Regions from separate parts of the Rheinheimera gaetbuli genome, predicted to be linked through region 2. Evidence: predicted binding sites of a transcription regulator. Region 2 holds the regulator's gene; each other region holds the start of a gene.
The links. Region 2 encodes FNR, which switches genes on or off when oxygen is low (the NO sensors DNR and NnrR bind a similar motif). Its sites were predicted from a motif close to TTGATNTANATCAA; they were not measured.
Positions count from the first base shown of each region.

Region 1 (3,780 bases), on a different contig from region 2:
TTGTTTTAGCTGTAGCTCTCGAGGGGGAGATACCGGCACCGGCCTATAGCCTGGGCGGTAACTATGCTGAAACGGTACTGTCACGCCTTGACGATTGGCCTGTCACCTTTTTTGCGCTTATTTTTGTGCAAGGTCCGTTGGTTTTTGCTGCCTTTAGTAGTGGTTTCGCTGCAGGTAAAAGCCACTTTTTTCAACCTGGCCATAAGGCGTTTACCCAGCTTGAACACGCCATACCCTGGTTGCTTGTGTTGGGTTTACCGTTAAATATACTCTTTGCGCTGGTGGTAAGGGGTTACTTGCAAACAGACTGGCTGCAATTTCTCGGGTTTATTGGTATTGGCTTAGGTGCCCCTATGCTGTCTGCGGTGTATCTGTATCTGTTGGTTCGTTTAGCGCGGCGGCTAACACATATCCCCAACATTTTATTACTGGCAGGGCGAAACTCGTTGTCCAGCTATATGCTGCAGGGGGTGTTAGCGGGCTTTGTGTTTGCCGGATATGGCCTGGGTTGGTTCGGGCAATTTGGCCAGTTTGCTTTACTGGGCGTTGCAATCATCATTGCGCTTACCGCGATGTTGCTGGTCGGTCTGTATGCACAGTTTTTTGGCCGGGGCCCTATGGAGGTTGTGCTGCGAAAGATCAGCGGTGTTTAAATCAGATACGCCTGAAAGTGCTCGTTAGCAGGCTATCGGCAGCTGAAATAAAAAGGTCGCACCTGCTTCGTCGCAATAATCTAATAGTTGCTCTGTTAAAAAGCCGTTTGTATCAATTGTCAGGCCGCGCTGCCTGGCAATGTTAAACAGGCCGTCAAATGCAGCGAAGTAGGATGCGGCACTTTTTAAGGTTATCTCCGCAGATAAAAAGTAACCTTCTTTTAGTAACACGTCATGGTTGTCTTTATTGGCATGCCAATCGCACACTGTTATGTCGATATGTTGCCAGCCACGGTCTAGTTGTTGTATGGGGGTAAGCACAATCAGGCCCTCGCAGCCGGCACCAAATTGCTCCAACAAAAGCTCCCAATCGGCATTGTCCACCGCAACCGTTTTAGCGGTGCGTTGCGTTATCCAGACTAACTCTGCAGGTATGTTCTCGGCCAGGTTTTGCTCCAGTTTCCCCTGAGCAAAAGGTTGGGATAGTTTAGCGACTAACTCAGCTGTTTGCTGAGGTGTGGCGTTATTTGCCATGTGTTTTATCGCTTTAGCGGTTAAGCCAAGTGTTCGTTTTACGGCTTTGGCAAAGGCCTGCGACTCAGAAAAACCAGCCTGATGTGCAATTTCAGTAATGGGTCGCTCCGGAAACCTAAGTAACTGCTCTGTCGCAAATTGCAACCGTATCCGGCTTAAATAATGCCCGGGTGTTTCGTGAAACAGCGCTTTAAACTGACGATGAAAATGCGCTGGCGAAATAGCACTTTGCCGGGCAATTTGCTGCCATGTTAGCTGCTGCTCTAAATTCTGCTGCATTGACTGCAGTGCTTGCTCAAAGCGTCTTTGCAGATGCTCAGGTAACGATGCCAGTAGTGCTTTTTCAGGAATTAAGCTGTAGTTAGTTTTCAAGGTGTTTCACAGTCGAAATTATGCTGGGTATGGTATCAGCTTATACGCCACGGTTTTGATTGTCGTGTTTTTTATAGCCCAGAGTGGTTAGCTCCATGTGCCAGGTGTGCACTACGTCTACTGTGACCAGGGCTTGATGCATATCAAAATTTGAAGCGGCTTAACCCCCTATACTGCATTGCGTTATCAGAGTATAAAACGAGGTTAAGATGCAAGGGTTTAAATGGGATACCAGGTTAATCAGTAAGTACAATATTAACGGCCCGCGTTATACCTCTTACCCAACGGCATTAGCGCTGCACACCGGCTTTGATCGCGCGCAAATTCAAACGGCGATAGCGCAAAGCCCGAACGAACTTAGTTTGTACCTGCATATCCCGTTTTGCCATAAGCTGTGTTACTACTGCGGCTGCAATAAAGTGGTTACCCGTCATCAGCATAAAGCCGATATTTACCTGGATGCCTTAGCGCAGGAGATGGCGCTGTATCAGCCGCTGCTGCAGGGCAAAAGCATTAATCAGCTGCATTTAGGCGGCGGTACCCCAACCTTTTTAACAGAAGTGCAGCTAAGCCGGCTTATGGCGCTGCTGCAGCAACACTTTACTATTGAAGCCGATGCTGAAATTAGCATTGAAATAGACCCGCGCAGCTGCAGCGACGATAAACTGCGGCATTTGCGTACACTGGGGTTTAACCGGGTCAGCTTTGGGGTGCAGGATTTAGATGAAAAAGTGCAGATTGCCATTAACCGGCTGCAGGATACCGACCTTATCCGCCATCAGGTGCAGCTAAGCCGTGAGCTGGGCTTTAGCTCAATTAATCTTGACCTTATTTACGGCCTGCCGTATCAGCAGAGCGCCAGTTTTGCCCAAACGGTGGACGAAATTATCCGTCTTAACCCCGACCGCATCTCGCTATTTAGTTACGCACATTTACCCGAGCGTTTTGCTGCTCAGCGCAAAATAAGTGATGCCAGCTTGCCGGATGCGCCGTTAAAGCTGGAATTAATGCAACTGGCGATTAACCGTTTTGTTGGGGCCGGCTATCAGTTTATCGGCATGGACCACTTTGCTAAAGCTGATGACGCCCTGGCCAAAGCGCAGCAAGCCGGTAAGCTGCAGCGTAATTTTCAGGGTTATACTACCGCCGGCCAGGATGCGTTAATTGGCCTTGGCGTGTCCAGCATCAGCCAGGTAAGCGGTGTGTTGTGGCAAAACAGCAAAGAGCTGCCTGCCTATTATGCGGCTATTAACGGCGGCCAGCTGCCGCTAGAGCGCGGCTTTAGTTTAAATAGCGACGATAAACTGCGCGCTGCCTTAATCAGCCAGCTTATTTGTCACTTTGAGCTGGATGTCGACGCCTTTAGCCAGCAGTGGCAGGTCAGCGGCTTCTGGCAATATTTCGCCGAAGCGCTGGAGCGTTTGCAACCCTTTATGGAAGACGGCCTGGTTGAGGTATACGCCGGGCGCATTAAAGTGACTGACAATGGCAGGCTTTGGGTGCGTAGCATCTGCGCCTGTTTTGATGCCTATTTAACTCAGGGCCAGCAGCGCTATTCAAAAGTAGTGTAGTGTTGCGCTGTGTTGCGGCAGATCAAAGCAGGCTTGGCTGCGGCCGCTAAAATACCTGCTTTTTACTCGCGACAGAGAAATACATGACTATTCCTGAACTCCTTTGCCCTGCAGGCAGCTTAAAAGCCCTGCGCCTGGCGTTTGCCTATGGTGCCGATGCGGTGTATGCCGGTCAACCGCGCTACAGTTTGCGCGTGCGCAATAACGAGTTTGATTTAGCCGCGCTTGAAACCGGTATTAACGAAGCCCATGCGCTGGGTAAAAAGCTGTATGTAGTGGTTAATATTGCGCCGCATAACAGTAAGTTAAAAAGCTTTATTGCCGATATGGCGCCAGTAGTGGCGCTTAAACCGGACGCGCTAATCGTGTCCGATCCCGGTGTGGTGTATTTGCTTAAACAGCATTTTCCACAAATGCCGCTGCACCTGTCGGTACAGGCTAATACGGTAAACTGGGCGGCGGTCAAATTCTGGCAGGCGCAAGGCGTAGAGCGGGTCATTTTATCACGCGAGCTGGCGGTGGACGAAATAGCCGAAATCCGCCGCGAAGTGCCTGATATGCAGCTGGAGGTTTTTGTGCATGGTGCGCTCTGTATGGCGTACTCTGGCCGCTGTTTGTTATCAGGCTACATTAACAAGCGCGACCCGAAT
Region 1 covers NZ_BAAGTL010000028.1:35,862-39,641, reverse strand. The annotation lists gene ACYVIC_RS16575 (DUF418 domain-containing protein) at 1-653, shown strand, start outside; gene ACYVIC_RS16570 (helix-turn-helix transcriptional regulator) at 678-1,559, opposite strand; gene hemN (oxygen-independent coproporphyrinogen III oxidase) at 1,769-3,130, shown strand; gene trhP (prephenate-dependent tRNA uridine(34) hydroxylase TrhP) at 3,214-3,780, shown strand, end outside.
Region 1: the regulator FNR is predicted to act here: its motif matches at 1,693-1,706, upstream of hemN (oxygen-independent coproporphyrinogen III oxidase).

Region 2 (3,780 bases):
TTATTGCCCTGCAGCAACAAACACTGAGCCAAAAACCTGGCGTACTGCAAAAAACAGACAAACTAGCGCGTTACTTTGTTGAACGCCTGCTACTAATAGCCGCTGCGACCTTTGTGCTGTGGTACTTTTGGCTTGATGCTGACAGAGCATTCTGGGTAACACTATCTGTACTGGTAGCTACATGCCCCTGTGCGTTAAGTTTAGCGGCGCCAACTGCTGTTACCTGTGCACTGGCAAATCTTAACCGGCAAGGCGTATTAATTAAGCGTTCTACAGTGCTAGACGTATTACCCGAACTAAGTCATATCGTATTTGATAAAACCGGCACCCTAACCGAAGGCCGTTTTTCCCTGGCAGCTGTGTATTGTTTTCAAGATGAATACAGCGAGGCAGAATGCCTTAACCTGATTGCCAACCTTGAAACCTATTCTGAGCACCCTATTGCACGAGCTTTTGCACCTTACTTAAAACAACCTTTGTTGCTTGAACAAACACAAATTGTGGTTGGCGCCGGCATCAGCGCTCAGTACGAGGCAAAACAAGTAAAAGTAGGCAGCGCTGAGTTTTGTCAGGCTGCGCCTCTGGCGGATGCCATGGTTTACCTGACGATAGATAATCAGGTACTCGCTGCTGTAACACTGGCTGATGCATTGCGCAGCGAAGTACCGGCCCTGCTAAACAATTTACGTCAGCGTGGTTACACATTGGTGATGCTGACCGGCGACAGTTCAGCCCAGGCGGATACCCTACAGCAACAACTTAATTTTGATTTGGTAGTTAAAGGCTGCAGCCCAGAGCAAAAAGTTGAGCAAATCAACGCACTGGTAAAACAGGGACACAAAGTTCTGATGCTCGGCGATGGCATTAACGACAGCCCGGGCTTTAATGCTGCTCATGTCTCGGTTACATTGCAAACAGGCAGCGATTTGTCGAAGAATCAAGCTGATGTGGTATTGTTGCAACCCAGTATCGGTTTGTTGGCTCAGCTTTTGGCTGGCAGCACCGAAGCCCAACGTATTATTAAACAAAATCTCGCCTGGTCGGTAGGCTATAACTTATTGATTATACCGTTAGCCGTGGCCGGTTTTGTTTCGCCATACATTGCGGTGCTGGGTATGTCATTCAGCTCATTGCTGGTGGTGTCTAATTCATTAAGGCTGCTGAAAAAATGAGTGTAATTTATGTATTGATCCCCATTGCCATCCTGTTTGTCATTATTGGCCTGGCGGTATTTTTCTGGGCTGTACGCAGCAAGCAATTCGAGGATTTAGACAAAGAAGGTTTCAGTATTTTATTCGACGATACTAAAGCTACAAATAAACAACAGCAAGATAGCAATAACGATAAGGCACCGCAGTGAACAGTGATTTCGCCGCGGCACTGTTGATTGGTTTAATAGGTAGCAGCCATTGTCTGGTCATGTGTGGCGGTATTGCCGGTGCGTTGCAACTTAGTATGACGGGGTCTGCTAAACATAAGTTACTATTACAACTGCATCTTAGCGCCGGGCGTTTAACCACCTATGCATTGTTTGGTGGCGCAGTAGGTTATTTTGGTGTGAGTGCGATGCAACTGGCTGGCGCATCACTGCTATGGTTGCGTCTGGTAGCTGGCTTGCTGTTGCTAATGATGGCGCTGTATATCAGCCGCCTGTGGTTTGGCCTGCTAGTCCTGGAGAAACTGGGCCAACATATTTGGCGCCATGTCCAACCCCTGGCGCAACGTCTGCTACCACTGAAACGCGCAAGTAATGCGTATGCCTATGGCATGTGCTGGGGTGCTTTACCCTGTGGATTGGTATACAGCACCTTAGGTTGGAGCTTGGCCAGCGGAAGTGCCGGCCAGGGCGCGTTTATTATGCTTGGTTTTGGCCTGGGTACTATGCCTGCTATTTTACTAACCGGTTCAGCGGCAACGTTGTTAACACAACTAAAGAATCAGCGCGCCTTTCGCTACAGCGCAGCATTGCTTTTGGCTATTTACGCAATTTATACGATTTGGCTTGCTATCCGCAGGCTGGTTTTTTAAGCTAGCAGCTGTTGGTATGTCAGAGAAAAATGAAGGAAGTAGGTATGCAACGCTCAGCGATAAACTGTCAGGATTGCGGCTTTAGTCAGCTTTGCCTGCCTTTCTCACTAAACGATACCGAAATGACCCGGCTGGACGATATCATTCAGCGTAAACGCCCATTACACAAAGGCGATATGCTGTTTGAATCTGGCAATATACAAAAATCTCTGTTTGCTATCCGCACCGGATCTTTTAAAACCTTTACCTTAACTGAGCAGGGTGAGCAACAAATTACCGGCTTTCATCTTCCGGGTGATATTGTTGGTTTTGACGGCTTAAACAGCCAGCAACATCCGAGCTATGCAGAAGCACTTGAAACAGCCATGGTGTGTGAGATCCCACTACCAAACCTCGATACCTTGCTCGATCAATTACCACGCCTGCGCCAGCAAATGATGCGCTTAATGAGCCAGGATATTCAGTCTGATCAACAAATGATGCTGCTGTTAAATCGCAAAACTGCCGAACAAAAACTCGCTACTTTTTTATCACAGCTGGCCCAGCGTTATGCCAGCCGTGGCTTTTCTGCTACAGAGTTTCGTTTGACAATGACCCGCAGTGACATTGGTAATTATTTGGGGCTAACAGTAGAAACGATCAGCCGCCTGCTTAGCAAAATGGACAAAGAACAGCTGATCAGTGTGGACGGTAAACTCATAACTCTTCAAGATGCACCGGCATTGAATAAACTGGCAGCATTAACAGCACATTGTTAAAACGGTACAGTTTGACCTCTGTTTGACCTGCATCAGGTTATTGCTCAGCAAATCAGGCTAGTTTGGCTACACTTTATTAAATACTATTGTAGCGGAGCCCGTTATGTCTGAATTTAACCATGTACTGGTAGTCATCGACCCAACCTCTGATCAACAGAAAGCCTTAAATCGCGCTGTACAACTGGCGCGATTACAACACTGCCAACTAACAGCCTTTGTCTCAGTCTATGACTTTTCCTATGAAATGACCACGATGTTGTCCGGCGAAGAGCGGGAGTCAATGCGCCAGGCGGTTATTAAAGACAGAGAGCTGTGGCTGAGTGATTACTTAGCCGCGCCACGCGCTGGCGGTATAAATATAGACGTTAAAGTGGTATGGCATAACAGACCGTTCGAGGCGGTTGTGCATGCGGTGCTTGAGGATGGCTATGATTTGGTTATTAAGGGCACGCACGACCACGACGTACTTAAATCAATGATTTTTACCCCTACTGACTGGCACATATTGCGTAAATGTCCATGCCCGGTACTGTTGGTAAAAGACCATGACTGGCCACAAGGCGGCAATATTGTTGCGGCGGTGAATGCTGGCAGCCAGCAAGAGCAACATCAATCATTAAATCAGCGTGTTATAACCAAAGCACAACAAATGGCGGAAATGCTTAAAGCCAACACCCATCTGGTTAACGCCTACCCCGGCACGCCTGTTAATATTGCTATTGAAATACCTGAGTTCAATCCTCAGGAGTATAACAGTACGATGAAAACGCACCATGCTGATGCGGTAGCAGAGCTGGCCAAGCAGTACGCCATCACTACGACACATGCCCATGTGTTGGAGGGTATGCCGGAGGATGTTATCCCACAATTGGCCAAACAACTGGATGCAGAAATGGTGGTAATTGGTACTATTGGTCGTACAGGCCTGTCTGCCGCCATTATCGGTAATACTGCGGAGCATGTTATCGATCGGCTGGATTGTGATGTACTGGCA
Region 2 covers NZ_BAAGTL010000006.1:283,873-287,652, forward strand. The annotation lists gene ACYVIC_RS06255 (heavy metal translocating P-type ATPase) at 1-1,172, shown strand, start outside; gene ccoS (cbb3-type cytochrome oxidase assembly protein CcoS) at 1,169-1,360, shown strand; gene ACYVIC_RS06265 (sulfite exporter TauE/SafE family protein) at 1,357-2,028, shown strand; gene fnr (fumarate/nitrate reduction transcriptional regulator Fnr) at 2,058-2,786, shown strand; gene uspE (universal stress protein UspE) at 2,890-3,780, shown strand, end outside.

Region 3 (3,780 bases), on a different contig from region 2:
CACCACCCCAGCCCCCTGCGTCAGATGAGCAACAATACGTGATACCGTGCCGTTTTTCGCGGTGCTGGGCATCGCAATGATGGGTTTACCGCCGCTGCTCATCGATGCGCCACGGCTAAAGTCGACCTGACCGCCAATACCACTGTAAAAAAGATGGCCGATAGAGTCAGAGACAATCTGGCCGGTTAAATCAACTTCGATGGCGCTGTTTATCGACACCATATTGTCGTTGCGGGCAATATTTGCCGGCGAGTTTACGTATTCGCTGGGGTAAAAACCCATATGCGGGTTACAGTGCACAAAGTCATACAACGCCTTACTACCTACGCAAAAACTGGCTACGGTTTTGCCCGGGTGAAAGGTTTTTTTGCGGTTAGTAACCACACCTTTCTTAATCAGCTCCATCATCGAATCTGTGATCATTTCACTGTGAATGCCCAGGTCTTTATGGTTGCCCAGATATCGCAGCACAGCATCACACATCTTGCCGACGCCAATTTGAATAGTAGCACCATCGTCTACCAGCAAAGACACATACTGACCAACCCGCTCGGTCACTGCATCCAGTTTTACTGCCGGCATTTGGGCTATGGGCTGCTCGGCATAATAATAAGCACTGATCTGGTTTTTATGAATAAAAGCCTGGCCATAAGTAATTGGCATGGAGGGGTTAACCTGAGCAATGACCTTTTTTGCCGCTTTGGCGGCGGCAGACACAATATCAACCGACACGCCAAGAGAGTGGTAACCGTGCTCGTCAGCGGGGCTGACCATAATTAGCGCCGCGTCCAGTGGCAAAATACCGTCACTGAATAACGACGGTATATCTGACATAAAACAGGGGGTGTAATCGGCGCGGCCTTCGGCAACCGCCCGGCGCACCTGCTCACCGCCAATAAATAATGCGTTCACTTTAAACAGTTGCTGGTGCTCTGGCTCAGCCCATTTGTTATCTGACAACGAATATACCTGCACAATTTCAATATCATGCAACTGCTTGGCGTTGTTAATTAAATCGTCTATCAGCCGCGTTGGCGTAGCAGCATGTGAACCGATAAACAGGCGGTCGCCTGATTTTAGCAACTGTTGCCAGTTCAGTTTGTCGATATTTGTGCTCATAACCCGCCAGGCTTATTTTGCTGTCTGTTGAGTGTAAACAAAAAGGCGACCGTGTTGCAGTCGCCTTTAGTCTTAATTTAAAACCCGGTTAGGCTTATAAGGTCCAGCGTAGACCAATCATTGCCACGTAGGGGTCAATGTTGACGTTTACGCTTTGAATGGTCGCACCATTTACTTGCACCCGGCCTGTGGTGTCGATATCCATTTTACTCAACATCAGGTGTACGCCCAGGCTATCGGTTAATTTGACGTTAACCCCAGCCTGCAGTGCCAGACCAAAAGAGCTTTTCAGTTTCAACCCAACGTTGTCGCTGCTACCTGTTACGTTCAGTGCATCCAGTGCGCCTTCAAGCTGGCCATCTGTTTTTTCATCAAAAAATACCGTGTAGTTCAGACCTACACCAACAAAAGGATCAAAGGTTTGATTTTCTGGCATAAAATGATACTGCGCCAGCAGCGTCGGCGGTAAATGCTTAGTTTTACCTACCTTTAAGCCATCAATAGCCGAGCCTTTTACTTTTATGTCATGGCTAAACGGCGTAGCAGCAATCAGTTGGACTGACCAATTTGGCGTAAACTTGTAGTCAAACGTCAGACCCAGCTGAGTATTGCTGTTAACACCAACGGCAGTTGAACCTGCTGGCAAGCCAGCAACCTGTTCAATCACGTTCAGGCTGGAGCTGCTATCGTCTGGTGCAACAGTAATAGCACCAACGTTAATGGCAAATTCGGCACTGGCCGGAGCCGCCGCCAGTAAAGACGCCAGAGTAAGAATTGATAAGCAGGTTTTCATAGTAATCTCCACAGATAAGGTCTGTGGTAATTGTCCATGTTAACCGGCTAACAATATTGGCCTGGATCAATAAAAAAACGGGGCTTAGATAAAATAAGCCTCATAGTTTGTTTTGTATCAACAAAGTGGTTGTTAATCGATCTGTCTGATGGCTCGTTCTTGTCGTTGCACCGTGACATCACGTTGGGGAGCGCGATGTTCATCCACTGGCATTTGCTGACGGGGCTGCGGGTTTACCCGCATTGGCTCATTTGACTGACGTTTACTTTGTGTTGTGTGATCGCGCTGCATCGGTATTGCTGCAGCATCACGTTGTAGCGCAGCCGCCTGGTGCTGCGACTTTACCGGTTGTTGCACGTTGCGTTGGCGCAATTGTTCTGTGCTGATATGACGTTGCGCCACCGGCTTATCATTATGTTGTAGTTTATCGCTCTGACGAGCATGTTGTTGCAGCTGAGCCCGCTGTTGTTGCTGGCTTTGCTCTGTTGTGCGCATACGCGGCTCGGTTGTTACCGGCCGGTGTTGCCGTGGCAGAGTATGGTCCTGCTGTTGGCGCAAATCGCGGATCCGAACTTGTTCTGCGGTTTTGCGCTGATAGTGCGCTTTATTCTCGCGCACTGTCACGTTGCTGTTACGTTGTTCATGCTGTAGGTATGGATCGGCTTGCAGCTCGCTGGTAGATGGCTGATAACCATAGCCGGCGTTGTAGTGGCGGTTTAATCGCTCATGGCGGTAGTGCACTCCACGGCGATGCTCAGTGTTATGCTGCCAACGGCGGGCATCGCTATAGTGCTTATGCCGTTTCGGATAATAGCGGGGCGGTTTATGGTAATAATGATGATGCACCACCACATGATGGTGCTGCCAGTCGAAAATACCAAAATAGAACCAGGGCCTGACATTAACGCTAACGCCCCAGTAAAACGGACTATTGCGGTAATATACGCCAGCAGTGTGCCAATATACCGGCGGGTGTGACGGCCACCACCAATCGCCATAAACTGTGCGGGTGTCATATACGGGAACGTATATCACTTCTTTGCGCGCAGGCTCTATTACAATCACTTCACGCTCACGTTGCACTACTACCTGCTCGTTATCCTGCAGATTGCCGCTACTGTAGGCTTTTTCACGCAGTTGCTGAATGCTGGCCAGTACCGCCGTTTCATCGGCTAAAAAAGCTTCGCCCAGTTGTTGCGTCCAGTCCAGGTCATTGCTTAGCCGATCCAGCAGTTGCGGAAAAGCCACCAAGGCTTTAACGCTGGGGTCCCAGTTTTTGTCTTCGACGGCGCGCACCGCATTTTCAGCGCTAAGGCCCAGATTGTCTTTGACCCAGCGTGATGCCTGTACAACTTCTAATGGGTAAGTTGTCGCAATCAACACATGGGTGAGTACGGTATCAGGGTACAGCGCCACCGGCGCCAGCATTTGGTCCAGCTCAGCGGCAGACCAGGAATCACTGGCCTGTGTGGCCATGCTTTGGCTTACCAGCAGCACGCACACTGCCAGGGCCTGGCCAAGTTGCAGTATCAGTTTTTTCATCGTGCTATCCTCAGTTTCGCAACCAACAGTTAAGACGTAGCTGTAGGCTTTTTATACACTGTATAGCTTATAGGTGGCTGAGGCTGAATTGAAACTGAACTTTACTGAACCTTTACATAGCAAAAATGGCAGCAAAAGCTGCCAGTTTATGCAACACGGTCAATTACTCCGTGCCAAGATATCGAGCCTTTTTACCTGCTTTAAGCCGGTGTATGTCTACCAATACCAGGCCGTCAACGCAGTTGGCAAAATCCGGGTCGGTGCCAAAGGCAAGAAACTTTACGCCACCGGGTTCACACAGCTCACTGTATTGCTTATACAGTGTC
Region 3 covers NZ_BAAGTL010000008.1:660,024-663,803, forward strand. The annotation lists gene ACYVIC_RS09930 (GNAT family N-acetyltransferase) at 1-1,119, opposite strand, end outside; gene ACYVIC_RS09935 (OmpW/AlkL family protein) at 1,214-1,912, opposite strand; gene ACYVIC_RS09940 (DUF3300 domain-containing protein) at 2,045-3,454, opposite strand; gene olsF (bifunctional ornithine lipid synthase OlsF) at 3,618-3,780, opposite strand, start outside.
Region 3: the regulator FNR is predicted to act here: its motif matches at 1,969-1,982, upstream of ACYVIC_RS09935 (OmpW/AlkL family protein).

Region 4 (3,780 bases), on a different contig from region 2:
ATGAGCAGCCAGACCATATTGATTTTAAAGGCATGCGCTATGAGGTAAAGCAGTCTGATATCAGCGGGGCAAGTTATGTGCACTGGACAGGCGAGCCAAAATTGTACCCTCAGTTGCCATTATATTGGGACAATGTAGCTGATAAAGACGTGGCTATCCCAACAGCATACTGGCTTGGGCCAGAACAACAGGCGGTATTGGCCCGGTTAAAGTTGCATGGCATCGAGTTTACTGCGCTGGACAAGCCGCAAAAACTCAATCTGCAGCAACTGAGTGTCACAGCTTATCAATTTGCCGATAAGCTGTTTGAAGGCCGTTTTATGCTGCGCTCTGCCAGCTTTAACCGCAGTAATCTAAGCCGTACTTTGCCTGCTGGCTGGGTTAAAGTTAGCACCGATCAACCTTTAGGCCGCTTGGCCGTTGCGTTATTAGAGCCCACTGCACCCGACTCGTTCTTTAGCTGGGGCTTTTTTCCCGGCATGTTTGAACGCACCGAATACTTTGAGCCCTATGCCATCGAGCCGTTAATTGCGCAAATGCTATCTCAGCAGCCAGAGTTACAACAGCAATTTGAGCAGGCCTTAGCGAAAGATGAAGCGCTGCGGAATAACCCGCGCGAGCGCTACAATTGGTTTTACCGCCAGATGCCGTATTATGACCAGCACTACCTGAAATATCCGGTACTGCTGCAGCCGTAATACGTTTAAAAGCGTTATAGTTTTAGCCCCCAGTCATGCCAGGCTTGTTCGCACAGGCTGGCGCGAAACTGCGGTGCAGAAATGTCTATCAGCGCGCGGGCACGCTCGGTCAGGCTTTTGGCGCGCAAGTTGGCAATACCGTACTCGGTAACAATATAGTGAACATGGGCGCGCGTGGTTACCACGCCGGCGCCGGGACTTAATAGCGAGCTGATACGTGACATCTTACCTGCCGCTGCCGTTGCGGGCAGGGCGATAATGGCACGCCCGCCTTCTGATAGCGCCGCGCCACGCACGAAGTCCATCTGGCCGCCAACACCAGAATAAATTTTCGTTCCCAACGAGTCGGCACAAACCTGACCACTTAAATCAACTTGTAGTGCACTGTTAATTGAGACTACCTGTGGGTTTTGCCGGATCACCGCAGTGTCGTTAGTGTATTCGACATCCAGAAATACCACTTGTGGGTTATCATCGACAAAGTCATAGAGCTTTTGGCTGCCCATGGCAAAGGTAGTGACAATTTTACCGCGGTGTTTGCGTTTATTCTGGTTGGTTATTACACCTTGTTCAATCAGCGGCAGCACACCATCAGAGAACATTTCGGTGTGGATCCCGAGATTTTTTCTGTCTTTAAGATAACCCAGGGTGGCATCCGGGATTGCACCGATACCCATTTGCAGGCAGTCACCATCGCGGATCAAACTGGCTACATTGCGACCGATCTGATCGGTTATCGCATCTTGTAAGGCCGCCCGGTGTTGCGGTAATGGCGCAGCATATTCGACATAACGGTCTATCTGGCTTAAATGAATAAAAGAGTCACCATGGGTGCGGGGCAGGAGTGGGTTAACCCAGGCTATCACTTTCTTTGCCATCTGTAGTGCTGCACGGGTCGCCTCTACTGATACGCCGAGGCTGCAAAAACCGTGTTTGTCAGGTGGCGATACCTGAATTAAGGCCGCATCTAATCTTTGTTCACCGCTGCGGAATAATTTAGGAATTTCCGATAAAAACATCGGTACGTAGTCGGCACTGCCGTTGTTAACCGCGGCACGGGTGGTACTGCCAACAAAGAAACAACGTTGGCGCAGATGTCCTTCAAGTGCAGGGTCGCTCAGCACGTCACAGTGTTCGGTATGCAATTGCAATAACGTCAGATTACGTCGTTCAACTGCGACGCTTGCTAGCGCTTGCAGCAGGTAGTAAGGCGTGGCAGCCATTGAATGGCACCATATAGTGTCGTTGTCCTGAATAATACTCAGAGCCTGAGCTGCGCTGTTCACTTGCATTTAAATACACGGCCTTTATTCGTTATGGTGTGAGCATAGCCTAGCAGGGTCGGTGGATGAAAATATGACGAAGATCAAGTTGCAGTTGTAGACGCGGAGATATTAGACAAAAGCGTAAAGTATAAAAAAGCCCCGCAGGTAAACCGGCGGGGCTTTTTATCAGCTGATTACTGCTTAGTTTTTAGCAGCAGCGGCTTTCTTTTCTTTTTCTTTAGCAATAACGGCTTCAGATACGTTTGACGGACATGGTGAGTAGTGCGAGAACTCCATAGAGAACTGACCACGGCCTGACGTCATAGTACGCAGAGTACTGATGTAACCGAACATTTCTGACAGTGGTACGTCAGCTTTGATACGTACGCCAGTAACGCCAGCTTCCTGACCAGAGATCATGCCGCGACGACGGTTTAAGTCACCGATAACATCACCTACGTGATCTTCTGGGGTGAACACGTCAACTTTCATGATTGGCTCAAGTAACTGGGCGCCAGCTTTTGGAATTGACTGACGGAAAGCGCCTTTAGCAGCGATTTCGAACGCGATGGCTGATGAGTCAACGGCGTGGAAACCACCGTCGAATACTTCAACTTCAACGTCTAATACCGGGAAGCCAGCCAAAGTACCGGTTGACATCATAGACTCGAAGCCTTTCTCGATAGCAGGCATAAACTCTTTTGGTACGCTACCACCAACTACCGTTGATTTGAACGTGAAACCAGAGTTTTGCTCGCCCGGACGAATGCGGTAATCAATTTTACCGTACTGGCCTGAACCACCAGATTGTTTCTTGTGCGTGTAGCTGTCTTCAACTTCACGGGTAATGGTTTCGCGGTAAGCAACCTGTGGCTGGCCTACAACTAATTCTACGCCGTAAGTACGCTTTAAGATGTCTACTTTGATATCTAAGTGCAATTCACCCATACCACGCAGGATGGTTTCGCCTGAGTCAACGTCAGTTTCAACACGGAACGTTGGATCTTCGGCAACCATCTTACCGATAGCGATACCCATTTTTTCCACTGAACCTTTATCTTTTGGTGTAACAGAGATAGAGATTACCGGCTCTGGGAATACCATTGGCTCAAGTGTACAAGGGTGCTTAGGATCACACAGGGTGTGGCCTGTTTGCGTGTTGTTCTTCATACCTACCAGGGCAATGATGTCACCGGCCTGTGCAGTAGTAAGATCGATACGGTCGTTAGCATACATTTCAACCATACGGCCGATACGTTCGGTTTTGCCAGTGAACGAGTTCAGGATGGTATCACCCTTGTTCAGTACACCAGAGTAGATACGCACGAACGTCAGGGCGCCGAAACGGTCATCCATGATTTTAAACGCTAAGGCGCGGAATGGCTCATCAGCAGAAACTACTGCGAACTGACCGTTTTCGTTACCTTCTTCGTCAGTTAATGGCTGCGGAAGAACTTCAGTTGGGCTTGGCAGATAATCTACAACCGCATCTAACAGTAATTGCATACCTTTGTTTTTAAAGGCTGAACCACAGTAAGTTGGGAAGAATGCCAGGTCACGGGTACCTTTACGGATACAACGCTTGATGTCTTCGATTGAAGGCTCTTCACCTTCCATGTATGCCATTAACAGGTCGTCATCTTGCTCTACAGCAGTTTCGATCATCTGTTGACGGTACATTTCAACATCGTCAGCCATATCGGCAGGGATATCAGTTACGGTGTAGTTTTCTGGCTGGCCAGTTTCGTCCCAGATGTAAGCTTTCTGGGTTAACAGGTCAACTACGCCAGAGAAAGTATCTTCACGGCCGATTGGTA
Region 4 covers NZ_BAAGTL010000012.1:353,278-357,057, forward strand. The annotation lists gene ACYVIC_RS12195 (M14 family metallopeptidase) at 1-698, shown strand, start outside; gene ACYVIC_RS12200 (acetyl-CoA hydrolase/transferase family protein) at 713-1,990, opposite strand; gene fusA (elongation factor G) at 2,165-3,780, opposite strand, start outside.
Region 4: the regulator FNR is predicted to act here: its motif matches at 2,055-2,068, upstream of ACYVIC_RS12200 (acetyl-CoA hydrolase/transferase family protein).